DNA from 2 places in the Pseudoalteromonas sp. 20-92 genome. Region 2 is predicted to be linked to the other one. Evidence: predicted binding sites of a transcription regulator. Region 2 holds the regulator's gene; the other holds the start of a gene.
The links. The regulator NrdR, encoded in region 2, represses ribonucleotide reductase genes. The targets are predictions, from matches to a motif close to AAACACNANATNTNGTGTTT.

Region 1: nrdA (class 1a ribonucleoside-diphosphate reductase subunit alpha) is a predicted target of NrdR. The motif match lies at 4,382-4,401, and genes of this name have one in related genera.

The regions. Positions count from the first base shown of each region.
Region 1 covers NZ_JANJGQ010000018.1:37,089-45,521, forward strand. The annotation lists gene aldA (aldehyde dehydrogenase) at 1-426, shown strand, start outside; gene yfaE (class I ribonucleotide reductase maintenance protein YfaE) at 507-779, opposite strand; gene nrdB (class Ia ribonucleoside-diphosphate reductase subunit beta) at 779-1,909, opposite strand; gene nrdA (class 1a ribonucleoside-diphosphate reductase subunit alpha) at 1,976-4,258, opposite strand; gene NRL14_RS14625 (HAD family hydrolase) at 4,671-5,351, opposite strand; gene ubiG (bifunctional 2-polyprenyl-6-hydroxyphenol methylase/3-demethylubiquinol 3-O-methyltransferase UbiG) at 5,351-6,061, opposite strand; gene gyrA (DNA gyrase subunit A) at 6,238-8,433, shown strand, end outside.
Region 2 covers NZ_JANJGQ010000012.1:94,931-103,363, reverse strand. The annotation lists gene ribBA (bifunctional 3,4-dihydroxy-2-butanone-4-phosphate synthase/GTP cyclohydrolase II) at 1-777, opposite strand, end outside; gene NRL14_RS12155 (riboflavin synthase) at 807-1,460, opposite strand; gene ribD (bifunctional diaminohydroxyphosphoribosylaminopyrimidine deaminase/5-amino-6-(5-phosphoribosylamino)uracil reductase RibD) at 1,487-2,611, opposite strand; gene nrdR (transcriptional regulator NrdR) at 2,778-3,227, opposite strand; gene glyA (serine hydroxymethyltransferase) at 3,334-4,590, opposite strand; gene thrC (threonine synthase) at 4,859-6,142, opposite strand; gene thrB (homoserine kinase) at 6,154-7,089, opposite strand; gene thrA (bifunctional aspartate kinase/homoserine dehydrogenase I) at 7,099-8,433, opposite strand, start outside.

The DNA.
Region 1 (8,433 bases), on a different contig from region 2:
AGTATTCAACAAGGCGCTTCTGTCGCCACTGGTGGTAAAGTTGCTTCTGTTGAGGGTTTTGAAGGCGGTTGTTGGTACGAACCCACGTTACTTGTAGACGTCAAGCAAGATAACATTGCAGTGCACGAAGAAACTTTTGGCCCAGTACTCCCTATTGTTAAAGTTAAAGATATGGAGCAAGCGATTGAATACTGTAACGACAGTATTTATGGCTTAAGCGCTTATATATTTACGCAAAACTTTTTCGATATTAATAAAGCCATTAACGAATTAGAAGTGGGTGAAGTTTATATTAACCGTGGTATGGGTGAGCAGCACCAAGGTTTTCATAATGGCTGGAAACAGAGCGGCTTTGGCGGCGAAGATGGTAAATTTGGTCTAGAGCAATATCTAGAGAAGAAAACCGTTTATTTGAAAGAAAAATAATACTCCAAAATTTAGCCGTAATGCAGCTTAAGCAAAAAGCCAATAATGTTTTCATTATTGGCTTTTTATTTGTCAGCAGATTACTTTAAATTAATACTTATATCGCCATTGGGTTTACAGCAGCACAACAATATTTCGCCTTCTCGTACAAACGCAAGTGGCTCTTCGTTATACTCAACACTGCCAGACACTAAAGTAGCTCTGCAAGCTCCACAGTAGCCTTCACGGCATTGGAATGCGACGTCTATTTTCATGGATTCTAAGCAGTGTAAAAGAGAAGGGCAGCCAGTATTAAATTCTATACACTGGCTGTTTTCTGCAAGCGTTATGCTTGCAGTAGACTTGTCACTCATTATAAATCAAAATCACCAAATTCTGATGCATCAACTTGAGAGTCTATTTGACCAACAAGGTATGAGCTTATTTCTGCTTCTTGTGGTGCTACTTGTACATTATCAGACACGAGCCATGAGTTGATCCATGGAATAGGGTTACTGTTGTTTTCAAACTGTGCAGGTAAGCCAATCGCAGTCATACGGGCGTTGGTGATGTATTCAACGTACTGACATAAAATATGTTTATTTAAACCAATCATTGAGCCATCTTTAAACAGGTATTCTGCCCATTCTTTTTCTTGCTCTGCGGCTTCAACAAACATTTTAATTGCTTCGTCTCGGCACTGAGCGGCAACAATCGCCATTTCTGGGTCGTCTTTACCGTCTTGCATAATATTTAAAATATGCTGAGTACCCGAAAGATGCAGTGCTTCATCGCGCGCAATAAGCTTGATGATTTTAGCGTTACCTTCCATCAGTTCACGCTCAGCAAACGCAAACGAACATGCAAAGCTTACGTAAAAACGAATCGCCTCTAAAATATTTACCGACATCATTGCAAGGTAAAGTTTCTTTTTAAGCTCAAATAAATTCACGATAACGGTTTTACCGTTAATTTCGTGTTTTCCTTCACCGTATAAATTGTAAAGTGATACAGAGTTAATTAGGTCATCGTAATATTTTGTTACCGCATCAGCACGTTCGCTAATTTTATCGTTGCTAACAATGTCATCAAAAATAAGCTCAGGTGCTTGTGTTACGTTACGGATAATATGTGTGTATGAGCGGCTGTGAATTGTTTCACTAAACGCCCATGTTTCTATCCATGTTTCAAGTTCTGGTAGCGATACGATAGGCAGTAGGGCTACGTTTGGTGAACGCCCTTGCACACTATCAAGTAATGTTTGGTATTTTAAGTTACTTAAAAATATGTGCTTTTCGTGATCTGGTAATGCCTGAAAGTCTAAACGGTCTTTACTTACGTCCACTTCCTCAGGACGCCAAAAGAAAGACAATTGTTTTTCGATTAGCTTTTCAAAGATAGGGTACTTTTGTTGGTCGTAACGAGATACGTTAACTGTTTGGCCAAAAAACATTGGCTCTTGCATTTGGTTATTATGGTTTCGGCTAAAAGTAGTATAAGACATGTTTATCACTCAAAAAAACTATCAGAAAAAGCGGGCTAAATGCCCGCTTAAAATAAAAATTAGTAACTATATTTTACACGCGCCGCCTTCACAATCGTCATCTTCCACGTCAGGAGTGTCTTCTTGTGAATCTGATGCGCCATCACGAGTATTGTGATAGTACAACGTTTTAACGCCCAGTTTGTATGCGCTCAGTAAGTCTTTTAATAAGACTTGCATAGGTACTTTACCGCCTTCGAACTTGTTTGGATCATAATTTGTGTTTGCTGAGATTGTTTGGTCAACAAATTTTTGCATTATGCCTACAAGCTGTAAGTAACCATCGTTTGATGGGATATCCCATAATAACTCATAGTTATTTTTTAAGCGTTCATACTCAGGAACTACTTGTTTTAAAATACCATCTTTGCTTGCTTTAACACTAATATGACCACGTGGAGGCTCAATACCGTTTGTAGCGTTAGAGATTTGCGACGATGTTTCTGATGGCATTAACGCACTTAATGTTGAGTTACGCATGCCGTGCTCTTTAATGTTTGCACGTAATGTATCCCAATCAAGATGAAGTGGCTCATCACAAATCTTATCTAAATCACGTTTGTACGTATCAGTTGGCATAATGCCTTGAGAGTACGTTGTTTCGTTAAACTTAGGACATGCACCACGCTCTTTAGCAAGCTCGTTAGATGCTTTCATCAAGTAGTATTGAATCGCTTCAAATGTTTTGTGAGTCAGGGCGTTCGCGCTGCCATCTGAATAACGTTTACCGTTTTTAGCTAGGTAGTATGCGTAGTTAATTACACCTATTCCTAACGTACGGCGTCCCATAGTGGCATTTTTAGCAGCCGGTACAGGGTAGTCTTGGAAATCAAGTAAGTTATCAAGTGCACGTACAGCAAGCTCAGCTAATTCTTCAAGCTCATCAAGTGATTCTATTGCACCTAAGTTAAACGCAGAAAGTGTACAAAGGGCAATTTCGCCTTCTTCGTCATTTACGTTATTAAGTGGCTTAGTTGGCAATGCAATTTCTAAACATAAGTTAGATTGGCGAATAGGCGCAACTTTAGCAATGAACGGGCTGTGTGTATTACAGTGATCCACATTTTGTAAGTAAATACGACCAGTACTTGCACGTTCTTGGGCAAACATAGAGAAAAGCTCAATGGCTTTGATACGCTTTTTACGGATAGACTCGTCTTGTTCGTATTTGACGTAAAGCGCATCAAATTCTGCTTGGTCTTCAAAAAATGCATCATAAAGGCCAGGCACATCTGATGGGCTAAATAACGTAATGTAATCGTCTTTAATTAAACGAGAATACATTAATTTATTAAATTGTACGCCGTAATCTAGGTGACGAACACGGTTGTCCTCTACACCACGATTATTTTTAAGTACCAGTAGGTTTTCTACTTCTAGGTGCCAAAGCGGGTAGAACAATGTTGCAGCGCCGCCACGTACACCACCTTGCGAACAACTTTTAACCGCTGTTTGAAAGTGCTTATAAAAAGGAATACAACCAGTGTGATACGCTTCGCCATTACGAATATGGCTACCTAGCGCACGAATTCGACCTGCGTTAATACCAATACCCGCACGTTGTGAAACGTACTTAACAATAGCTGATGATGTTGCATTGATTGAATCGAGGCTGTCGCCACATTCAATTAATACACATGAGCTAAATTGACGAGTAGGGGTACGAACACCAGCCATTATTGGTGTAGGCAATGAAATCTTAAATAACGATACCGCATCATAAAAACGTTTAATGTAATTAGTACGCGTTTCACGTGGGTAATCTGAAAATAAACTTGCCGCTACTAAAATATATAAAAACTGTGCGCTTTCGTAAATTTCACCTGTTACACGGTTTTGAACGAGGTACTTACCTTCAAGCTGTTTTACAGCAGCGTAGCTGAAGTTAAGATCGCGAGAATGATCAAGGTACGCATCAAGCTCATCTAACTCTTGCTCTGTATAATCTACTAATAAGTGAGCATCATAGCGTTTGTCTTCAACCATTTTAGTTACATGATCAAATAAACGTGGTGGCTCAAATTGGCCATAGGCTTTTTTACGTAGGTGGAATACAGCTAAACGCGCTGATAAATACTGGTAATCTGGCGATTCTTTTGAAATCTGATCTGCAGCTGCTTTAATAATGGTTTCGTGAATATCTTTGGTACGAATACCATCGTAAAATTGAATGTGTGATTTTAATTCAACTTGCGAAACCGAAACGTTGTTCAAACCTTCGGCGGCCCATTCAATAACGCGATGGATCTTATCAAGATCAAGCGGCTCTTTACGCCCGTCACGTTTGCTTACAGATAACTGTTGGTTCATAGCTTTGCCTGTATTCCTTGGGGATTATGTATTTTGACCAATGTTTACACCTCAAATTAGCAAGGTGTAGTGCTCATTTATTATAGGTTTCACCAAATTAGTGAATTTAATTGAATAACATTTGGCCACAATATCTGGTGTTGTTCAATTTAGAGATCACAAGATAGTGTGGTCTGCATTGTTTTGCAAGGGACATAATTGCCCCTGTTTGTGGATAACTTTGGGATAACGCATTTGTGTTAGTAGACACTCACCTTCGAACAATCATTTAAGTTGAAATATGCAAAAATCAACTAATGATCTGCTAAATTTACGCATTTAAAAAATAAATTTTGACTGCTTTTTTTATCAGCAAGCTTTGCCTAAAAACTAACACAATCACAATATATAGTGTTTATTAATTAACATAGCACTATATATGGTTAAAACCATCAATTGGACTTAGCCAGTTTAAATTGGCTTTCCAGCTTAATGCCTCATCTTCACTGGGAATGTAACCCCAAAGTGCAGTCGCGGTATGCATACCTGCTGCTTTGCCTGCTTGTATGTCACGCTGTGCATCACCAATGTATAAACAACGCTTTGGCTGTACTTGCATAAGCTTTGCACAATGTAGCAGTGGTAAAGGTGATGGCTTAGCCTCTGCTAAAGTGTCACCACTTATTACTATACTGGCATTTTTTAAAGCAGGAATAGCTGCAACTAAAGGATCGGTTAAAAACCCAGATTTGTTAGTCATGATCCCCCATTTGATCTTTTTCTGATCTAGGGCGATAAGTAACGATTCAACTCCGCTGAAGCAGCGTGTGTGATTTGCTATGTTTGCAGCGTACTCGTCAACTAATTGCTTTATAAGCTCGCTTTGGGGTTGTTTGTCCCATAACGCTTTAAAACCAGCCTCTAATAATGCGCCAGCGCCGTTAGATGCCGCAGGACGGTATATATCACTACTAACAGGCTCTATTTTATTGCTAATAAGCACCGCGTTTAAAGCGGCACCTAAATCATCAGCAGTGTCGAGTAGGGTGCCGTCTAAATCAAATAAAAATGCATCGTACTCAATAAGGGGGTGGGGGGCTTGAGAGTTAGCCATTAAGCTAACTTCTCAAAATAAAGTATGTAATTTACACTAACGTCGTTATTAAGCGTATATTGCTTTGATAGTGGGTTATAAGAAAGGCCTGTACTTGCACGAACTTTTAAACCCGCTTGCTCTGCCCATGCAATGAGCTGTGCAGGTTTTATAAAATTTTTATGGTCGTGTGTACCTTCAGGCACCATTTTTAAAAGCTTTTCAGCACCAACAATAGCGTATAAGTATGCTTTAGGTGTTTTGTTCAGGGTTGAAAAAAACACGTCTGCGCCTGGTTTGGCTAATGCGGCTACGGCATGAATGATAGATGCCGGGTCGGGAACGTGCTCAAGCATTTCCATACAGGTTATTACATCAAAGCGCTCTGGATTTTGTGAAGCAAACTCTTCTGCAGGCACTTTTATATAATCTACATTTACGCCAGTTTCTAAACTGTGTAACTTAGCAACAGTTAAAGGCTCTTGCCCCATGTCGATGCCAGTTACTTTTGCGCCCATACGCGCCATGCTTTGGCTTAAAATACCGCCACCACAGCCAACGTCGAGTGTTTCTTTATCGAATAAGCCTTGCGTTTTGTTTGCTATAAAGTCTAAACGTAACGGGTTAATTTCGTGAAGAGGTTTGAATTCTCCGTCTAGGTCCCACCAACGCTCGGCGATGGCTTCAAATTTTGCTATTTCTGCGTGATCTACATTTTGATGTTCGGTCATAAAATACTTCCTCGTCAATCTGAGGCCATTATATAGGGCTAAATTGATAAATCGCAAAGTTTTGCGCCTGTAAATTAAAATTAATTGTGATAGCATGGCTGTTAGAAATAATAACAATACTCTTAATCCCCAATACCGGGTCGTTGAGAGCTGATACTGAAGGAATGTGATATCAAATGACTGATCTCGCCAATGAAATTCTGCCAGTCAATATTGAAGACGAGTTAAAAAACTCCTACTTAGATTACGCGATGAGCGTAATTGTAGGACGTGCATTACCAGACGTACGTGACGGCTTAAAACCTGTTCATCGCCGCGTTTTGTTTGCAATGAACGAGCTTAGTAATGACTGGAACAAGCCTTACAAAAAATCGGCCCGTGTGGTCGGTGACGTAATCGGTAAATACCACCCACACGGCGACAGTGCAGTTTATGACACGATAGTTCGTATGGCTCAGCCATTCTCACTACGTTATATGCTTGTAGATGGCCAAGGTAACTTCGGTTCGGTTGATGGCGATTCAGCTGCGGCAATGCGTTATACAGAAGTACGTATGGCAAAAATGTCGCATGAGCTATTAGCTGATCTTGAAAAAGAAACGGTTGATTTCGTTCCTAACTACGACGGCACAGAACAAATCCCTGACGTTTTACCAACAAAGGTCCCTAACTTATTAGTTAACGGATCATCAGGTATTGCGGTAGGTATGGCTACAAATATCCCACCACATAACTTAACAGAAGTTATTAATGGTTGTTTAGCGCTTATAATCAATCCTGAATTAACTATAACTGAGTTAATGGATTATATTCCGGGCCCAGATTTTCCAACCGCTGCAATTATCAACGGTAAGAAAGGTATTGAACAAGCATACCAAACTGGCCGTGGTAAAGTGTACATGCGTGCACGAGCTGAGATTGAAACGGATGAAAAAACAGGCCGTGAAACAATTATCGTTCACGAAATTCCTTATCAAGTTAACAAAGCACGCTTAATTGAAAAAATTGCTGAGCTTGTTAAAGATAAAAAAATTGAAGGTATTAGTGCACTACGTGATGAATCAGACAAAGACGGTATGCGTATCGTTATTGAGATCAAACGTGGTGACGTAGGCGAGGTTATTTTAAACAACTTGTATGCGCAGACTCAGTTACAAACTGTGTTTGGTATGAATATGGTTGCGTTAATTAACAACCAGCCTAAGTGTTTCAACTTAAAAGAAATGCTAGAAGAGTTTATTATTCACCGTCGTGAAGTAGTAACTCGTCGTACAGTATTTGATTTACGCAAAGCCCGCGATCGTGCACATATGCTAGAAGGTTTAGCTATTGCGCTTGCAAACATTGACCCTATTATCGAACTTATTCGTAAATCCCCTACACCTGCTGAAGCTAAAGTTGCTTTAACGGCACGTTCGTGGGAATTAGGTAATGTAAAATCAATGCTTGAAAAAGCAGGCGAAGATAATGTAGCACGTCCAGATTGGCTCGCTGCTGATTTAGGTATTCGCGACGGTCAGTATTTTATTTCAGAGCAACAAGCCCAAGCAATCCTAGATTTACGCTTACACAAGCTAACAGGTCTTGAGCATGAAAAAATCCTGAGTGAATATCAAACACTATTAGATTTAATTGCTGAGCTTTTACATATTTTGGCAACGCCAGAGCGTTTAATGGAAGTTATTCGTGATGAGTTAGTTGAAATTAAAGCACAATACGGCGATGAACGTCGTACTGAAATTAATGCAGCGGCTCACGATATTAGCTTAGAAGATTTAATTACCGAAGAAGACGTTGTAGTAACGCTTTCTCACGAAGGTTATGTGAAATATCAGGCATTGTCTGATTACGAAGCACAACGCCGTGGTGGTAAAGGTAAATCAGCAACGAAGATGAAAGATGAAGATTTCATTGAGCGTCTACTCGTTGCAAATACGCACGATACTATTTTATGTTTCTCTACGGCCGGGCGTTTATATTGGCTTAAAGTATATCAGTTACCACTGGCAAGTCGTGCAGCGCGCGGTAAGCCAATTGTTAACTTGTTACCACTTGAAGCTGATGAACGAATTACTGCTATATTGCCAGTACGCGAGTACGCAGAAGATAAATACATCTTTATGGCAACAGCATTTGGTACAGTTAAGAAAACACCATTAACGGCTTACAGTCGTCAACGTGCAAGCGGTATTATTGCTGTTAACTTAAATGAAGGCGATAGCCTGATTGGGGTTGATATTACCGATGGTAGCAACGAAATTATGTTGTTCACTGATGCAGGTAAAGTTGTACGTTTTAAAGAAGCTGAAGAAACAACGGTTGTTGATGAAAACGGTAATCCTGTATTAGACGAAGAAGGTAACCCTGAGATT
Region 2 (8,433 bases):
AAAGGTACTTTGTAAATGTACACGTACATTTGTCGGCTCTTGATCTTTTATATCGCCTTTGAGCAATACGTAATGTAATTGGCCGTCAATTGTGTCTTTGTAAGTCACCAAATCAAACTCACCATGCTCTGTTGGTAACTTACATTTTGCTACTTGCTCAATTGTTGTTTCGTTTAAGTTGCGGTATTCGATTAAATCAGCAATGGTGCCAATTTTAATACCGTGCTCTTTCGCAAAGACTTCTAAATCAGGGCGACGCGCCATGGTGCCATCAGCATTAAGTATTTCAACAATAACAGATGATGCTTCAAGCCCAGCCAAACGCGCTAAATCACAGCCAGCTTCGGTGTGTCCTGCGCGAGTTAATACGCCACCAGGTTGTGCCATAATAGGAAAAATATGTCCCGGCTGCACAATATCACTTGGTATTGCACCTTTAGCTATAGCCGCTTGCACTGTGCGCGCTCTATCTGCCGCTGAAATACCGGTTGTAACACCTTTAGATGCTTCTATCGACATTGTAAAGTTAGTCGAAAATGCTGCACCATTGTTTTTAACCATCAACGGTAAATCAAGTTGCTCGCAACGCTCTTGCGTCATGGTTAAACAAATTAAACCACGGCCATGGGTAGCCATGAAATTAATCGCTTCTGCGCTAATATGCTCAGCAGCTATTATTAAATCGCCTTCATTTTCTCTATCTTCATCATCCATTAAAATAACCATTTTACCGGCTTTAATATCGTCGATGATTTCTTGCGCGCTGTGTAAATTCATAAATTTGCTCGTGTAAGTTATCAGTTTCGTTATTTAATAAAACCCGCTTTAGCGAGTAAGCTCATCGAAATATCAGAGCCCGTTGGTTGCTCTGCACCTTTTATAAGGCGCTCTAAATAACGTGCAATTTGATCGACTTCTAAATTAACTTGGGTACCTACTTTAAAATGAGCAATTGTGGTTTGCTCACTCGTGTGTGGGACAATTGTTAATTTGAATTTATTACCTTCTACAGCGTTTACTGTCAGGCTTATACCATCAATACATACCGAACCTTTGTACGGAATGTATTTCATTAAATTTTCGTCAGTTGTAAGCCAATACTCTGTTGCTCTGGCGTTTGCTGTAATACTTGTAATCGTTGCAATGCCATCAACATGGCCAGATACTAAATGACCGCCTAAACGCGAAACAGGTTGCATGGCTTTTTCAAGATTCACCGTTTGCCCTAAAGCATAGTGAGCAAAACCGGTTAAACCAATCGTCTCGTTAGATAAATCAGCACTAAAACCGTCAATATGTTTATCAACTACGGTTAAGCAAACGCCATTGGTTGCAATGCTGTCGCCTAGCTTTACGTCTTTCATATCAAGGTCAGCACTTTGGATACGAATGGCTAAGTCGCCTTGTTTTTTTTGTAATAAAGCAATTTTGCCTGTGGCTTCTATTATCCCAGTAAACATAGCGCTACTCTTTTTATTAAGTGATTTTAATGAGTTTTTAACGCGGTGATACGTAAGTCGTCACCAATGCGCGCACATTCATTAAATGTTAAATCAACGGTGTTTTGCATACTCGTCAATTCAGGAAAATTAACTAAACTTTTTGCATCATGGCCCATTAGTTTAGGCGCTAAATAAAAAACAAACTCGTCAACTAAATTAAGCTCTGTCATTTTACCAGCAAGTGTTGCGCCAGCTTCAAGCCAAACATTATTAAACTGCAGTTGCCCAAGTTTTTCTAAAACGGCTTGTAAATCAACTTTACCGTTACTTTCACTGACTTCAATATGCTTTACAAAATGCGGCCATTGCAATGATTTATCAACCTTAATGGTAAATATAATTACATCACTTTGGATTTCAAATAAAGCAAGATCAGGTGTTAAACGGTTTTGAGAGTCAATTATAACACGCACGGGCTGGCGAAGCGGCAAATCAGTAGGCAGTGTGCAAGACAGCTCACTTAGTCGCACATTAAGTTTAGCATCATCGACTAACACGGTATCGGCACCGGTTAAAATAGCGCAGCTTTTCGCTCGGTATAATTGTACGTCTTGTCGAGCAGCAGGACTTGTGATCCACTTACTTTGCCCATTTTTAAGCGCTGTTTTACCATCAATACTTGCTGCCATTTTACAGGTCACATAAGGTAAGCCTTGTTCCATACGCTTAAAAAAGCCAACATTAAGTGCCCGCGCTTGTGATTCAAGTAACCCATAAGCAACGTCAATACCGGCGTCGCTCAATATTTTAAGGCCTTTGCCTGCAACTTGTGGGTTTGTATCAACCATAGCGGCAATTACTTTTACTACGCCCGCCTTTTTTAAGCCTTCAGCGCACGGTGGCGTACGCCCATAATGACTACACGGTTCAAGCGTTACATAAGCCGTTGCACCTTGTGCATTTTTTCCAGCGATTGCCAGTGCATTTACTTCAGCATGACCTTGACCTGCTAATTGATGAAAACCCTCACCAATTATTTGATTATTTTTAACTAATACACAGCCAACATTAGGGTTAGGCGTGGTAGTAAACCGGCCTTTTTTGGCAAGTTCTATGGCACGTGCCATATACATTTCATCATGTTCAGTAAAAGTAATTTGGTTAAGCATTTATTATACCAATTGCGTTAAATAAGTGGTCCATTATAGCGCTAAGAAAATAGCGCAATAACAAGGCGAAAATTATGACATATAGTTGTTCTATATGAATAATTTTTAACGCAGTGAGTGCGCTATTTAATGCGATAGAATGATCATATTTTTAATAAAATTGGTATTACTCCCCTAAGCGGGCAATTTCTTCGCCAAATTCACGTATGTCTTCAAACGAGCGATAAACAGAGGCAAATCTTACATACGCTACTTTATCGAGCTTCTTGAGGGCTTCCATAATGCATTCACCCACCAAGTGGCTTGAAATTTCTCGCTCGCCTGTAGCACGCAACTGCGATTTTATTATATTCACTACTTCGTCTACTTGCTCTGTGCTTACTGGGCGTTTTTCGAGTGCGCGATTTAAGCCATTTAATAATTTATCTTCGTTAAATGGTTCGCGGCTGCCGTCTTGTTTAATAACACGAGGCATAACCAGTTCAGCGCCCTCAAATGTAGTAAAGCGCTCGTGGCAGTCGTTGCACTCACGCCGCCTGCGAACTTGATGGCCTCCACCAACAAGGCGTGAGTCAATAACTTTAGTATCTTTTGCGGTACAAAATGGACAATGCATAGCTCGGTACTTCCGTTTTAAAACAAAAAAGACCGCTAAATAGCGGTCTTTTATCTTAGCAAAAAAATAGGGCCTGTTGTGCTCTAAATTACTGCTGCTTATGCAATTAAGCGTATACAGGTAATTTTGCACAAATTGCTTTAACTTTTTCTTTAACTTGCGCCTGTACAGATTCATCAGTGATGTTATCTAGTACGTCACAAATCCATCCAGCAAGCTCTTTTGATTCTTCTTCTTTGAAACCACGACGAGTGATTGCAGGAGAACCAATACGCAAACCAGATGTTACAAACGGAGAACGTGGATCGTTTGGCACTGAGTTTTTATTAACTGTGATGTTAGCGTTACCAAGGGCTGCGTCTGCATCTTTACCAGTAATATCTTTATCGATTAAATCGAGTAGGAATAAGTGGTTTTCAGTTTTGTCAGATACGATTTTGTAGCCGCGCTCTTGCATTACAGCAACCATTGCTTTTGCGTTTTTAACAACTTGTGTTTGGTATACTTTAAATTCTGGCTGAAGCGCTTCTTTAAATGCCACTGCTTTTGCTGCAATAACGTGACATAAAGGGCCACCTTGGCCACCAGGGAAAACTGCGCTGTTAAGCTTTTTATAGATTGCTTCGTCGCCACATGCAGAAATAATTAAACCACCACGAGGACCAGCAAGTGTTTTATGCGTAGTTGTAGTTACAACATGTGCATGAGGAACTGGGCTTGGGTAAACCCCTGCCGCAATTAAACCTGCAACGTGAGCCATATCAACAAACAGGTAAGCACCTACTTTGTCAGCAATTTCACGGAATTTAGCCCAATCAACAATACCTGAGTACGCTGAGAAACCACCAATAATCATTTTTGGTTTGTGCTCAAGTGCTAGTGCTTCAACTTGTGCGTAATCAATTTCGCCCGTTGCTTCATCTAGTCCGTATTGGATTGCATTGTAAAGCTTACCAGAGAAGCTTACGTGAGAACCGTGAGTTAAGTGACCACCATGAGCTAAGCTCATACCTAATACAGTATCGCCTGCTTCTAATAGCGCTAGAAAAACAGCAGCGTTTGCTTGCGAACCAGCATGTGGCTGTACGTTTGCGTAGTCAGAACCAAATAATTCGTTAGCACGGTCAATTGCTAATTGCTCAACAACATCTACATGCTCACAACCGCCATAATAACGTTTGCCTGGGTAACCTTCTGCGTATTTGTTAGTAAGCTGTGAACCCTGTGCTTCTAGTACACGTGGGCTACAGTAGTTTTCAGATGCAATTAGTTCAATGTGCTCTTCTTGGCGAGCAGTTTCTTTAGTGATTGCGTCAAATAACTCTGGATCAAAATCCGAAATATTCATGCTACGTTCTAACATTGGGGTCTCCTAGGGCAACGTGTATGGTGTTTTTTAGAGGCTTTATTGTACGCTTTAAACGACTCTTTGCCTACGCTCTTAAGTTGAGGATATTTAAACAGGGATTGAAACTATTTCACAGACTTTTTAAGATGATATTTTTTAATAAGTACATAACTATTTTAAATGCATTTCATTTTTCACATTTAATTAGCTAATGAAAGCCTCTCTTTTTTGAATTATAATTTATAAAAAAAGCGGCCATAGCCGCTTCAATTGTTATTTTTTATTATCCTAGCTTTGCAAGTATTTCTGTACGTAATGCGTCGTAATCGGCGTTTATATCGCTTGCTAGACATGGTTTTGCTAATGCATCGCTAAGTGGTTTTGGCATATCCAATTCAATATTTAAAATATCCTCCACGCTTTCTTTAAACTTAGCAGGGTGAGCGGTCGCTAAAAAGATACCCGCTGCACCAGGCGCTCGATTTTCAACAAGACCTTGGTACGCAATAGCAGTATGAGGCTCTGCAACATAACCCGTTTGTTGAATTTTTTTCATCACCGATTGCGTGTCTTGCTCGTTTACGCTAGTTGAATAAAAGTTATCGTAGCTAAACCAGTTATTATCTAACATTGTTTGCACACGCGGCCAGTTGTTTGGCTTACTTACATCCATTGCATTTGAAAGCGACTCAAGTGTTGCGTTTGGCGTCCACGTTTTATCAAGCATAAAGCGCGGCACAGTATCATTTTGGTTGGTTGTTGCACTTAATTTACCTACAGGTAAGCCAATAACCGCACCAATCATTGCAGCACATACATTACCAAAGTTGCCACTTGGCACTGATATATGCGCTGTTGCGCGTTTTTCTTTTGGTAGTTGTGCAATGGCCTCAAAGTAATAACAAACCTGAGCAACTAAACGGCTAATATTAATTGAATTAGCAGAATTAAGCCCAAGTGTTGATTTAACTTCTTCATCTAAAAAGGCATTTTTAACCAACTCTTGGCAATCATCAAAACTGCCCTCAACTGCGTAACAATGAATATTGTTACCTAGCGTGGTAAATAGCTTTTGCTGAGCAAGTGAAATTTTGCCTTTAGGATATAAAATTACAACATCAATATTTGGCTTATTATAAAAAGCATGTGCAACGGCTGCACCAGTATCGCCCGATGTTGCGGTTAAAATAGTTACTTTTTCATCTTTATTAAATTGCGCTAAACACTCTGCCATAAAGCGACCACCAAAGTCTTTAAACGCAAGCGTAGGACCATGAAACAACTCTAAGCAGTATGTATTCTCTTCAACCTCCACCAGCTTAACTGGAAAGTTAAATGCATTTTTAACCATTTGTGCCACAGTGTCGCTTGGTAGCTCATCACCAATTAGGTGAGATAATATTTTGCCACTGCGTGTAACAAAGTCCATATCAAGCAATGCATCAACATCGGACAGTGGGGCAAGGGTTTCAGGAAAAAACACACCTTGATTACGACCCAAACCTGTTTTTACGGCTTCAACGAACGACACTTTTTGTGAGCTATCTTTTAAATTATGTAATTGCATGACTACCTATCCTATAAAACTGTTAATTGACGCGTGCCGTCGTTATCTAATTTACAAATGTGGCAAAAGCCTTGCTTGTTAATGTAATTTGCCTCTAACCACTGTGCGCATTGCTGCGCAGCTTCAAGTGTTTTACATACACTAAACAAGGTGGGTCCTGCGCCCGAAATACTCACTATTTCAGCGCCCAGCGCTGGCAAGCTTCCTTTAGCTTCACTAAAACCTTTAATAAGCGGTGCGCGGTAAGGTTCTGCTATTTCATCTTTCATTATGCTTAGCGCATCGTCAAAACGGTTAGTTAACAGTAAGCTACTAAATGCCGATAAACGCTGTGCAAACTCAACACTTGCATGCATGCTCAACTCTTTTGGTAAAACCGAGCGCGCTTTTGCAGTGTTGAGTGAAAAACCAGGGAACGCAGCAACGTAGTACCAATTATCATCAACAGGCAGTGCAATCGATTTATCAGGGATTAAATCACCTGTTAATTGCAAACCACCTAAATAGCATGGCGTGATGTTGTCGTAATGACGACCGCCGCTTACCACAGCTTCAAAGTCAGCCATAAGCTCAATAAGCTCAACCTGACTTAAGTTAGTTTGTGCAAACTTATCAAGAGCTGCAAAGGTAGCCACTACCGAACATGCACTAGAGCCAAGCCCAGATCCAATTGGTAAATTCTTTTTAAGCTCGAGCTTTACGCTTGGCATATTAGGCGCAACATGCGCTCTAAAATGCACTAAACACTGGTACGCTAAATTTTCATTAGCATCACTTGGTAACTTGTGAGCGTAGTCGCCAGTGCAAATAAATTCGTCACTTGGTGCTGCACTTACAATGGCTACATCGCCTAATAAACTGCCATCAATTGGCGCAAGCGCTGCGCCAAGTGCATCAAAACCCACTGCAAAATTACCAATAGACGCCGGAGCATATACTTCAATCATAACGAGCTCCTAGCGCGATAACGTTTTTAAAATATCAGCAAATACACCCGCTGCTGTTACTTCAGAGCCTGCACCATAACCACGAATTACAAACGGACGTGGCTGGTAGTATTGGCTTAAAATAGCCAGCGCGTTTTCGCCATCGCGAATTACATTAAGGGCATGTTTTTCATCAACAGCCTCAATACCTACTTTACAGTGACCTTCTTTAATTGTACCTACATAACGAAGTACCTTACCTTCGCTCGCAGCACTTTGAATGCGGTCATTAAAATCAGCATCTAGGCTTGGTAGTTTTGCCATAAACTCATCAACGCTATCACCTTGTGCAAAACCTTGTGGTAATACTGACTCAACTTCAATATCGCTTAGCTCCAACTTCATGCCGGCTTCGCGAGCAATGATCAATAACTTACGTGCTACATCGGTACCCGATAAATCATCACGAGGGTCTGGCTCAGTAAAACCGCTTTCTTTGGCTTTAATAGTTGCCTCAGAAAGTGATAAACCATCTTGAAGTGCGCCAAACATATACGAAAGTGAGCCTGATAAAATACCGCTAAACTCTAATAACTCATCACCGGCACCAAATAATGACTGCAAGTTATCGATAACTGGTAAGCCTGCACCAACATTTGTTTCGTATAAAAATTTACGATTATTCTTTTGTGTTGCCGCAATTAAATCTTGGTAATACGTGTATGAGCTTGTTGTCGCTTTTTTATTGGCAGCAACTACATGAAAGCCTGCATTTAAAAAGTCTACATACTGCGCAGCAAGTGCATCTGAAGATGTACAATCTACTAATACCGGATTCACTAAGTGGTTTTGCTTAACAAATTGCTCTACTAACTTTAAATCAAATGCTTGCTCAGATGAGGCTAATTTTTGCTGCCAATCACTAAAAGCAATGCCTTCGTTATCAAGGTGTAATTGACGAGAGTTAGCAACACCGTACAAGTTGAGTTTAATATTACGCTTTTCAAGCCAAGCTTGTTGACGTTCAAGCTGATTAATAAGCTCTTGCCCTACTAAGCCACAACCTAGTAAAAACACATCAATTGACGGCACATGTGTGAAAAAGTTTTCATGGCATATTTTTACGGCGTCATTACATAACTCACCATCAATTACCGCAGAAATAGCACTTTCTGTAGAATCCTGTGCAATTGCCACAATATTTACTTGCGCTTGTGCAAGCGATGCAAAAAATTTAGCTGCTAAACCACGGTGTGCGCGCATGTTATCGCCCACTAAAGTAACAATGGCTAAATTGCGCTGCACTTGTACAGGCTCAATAAGCCCTGCTTGTAATTCAAGCTCAAATGCTGTTTGTAGCGCATC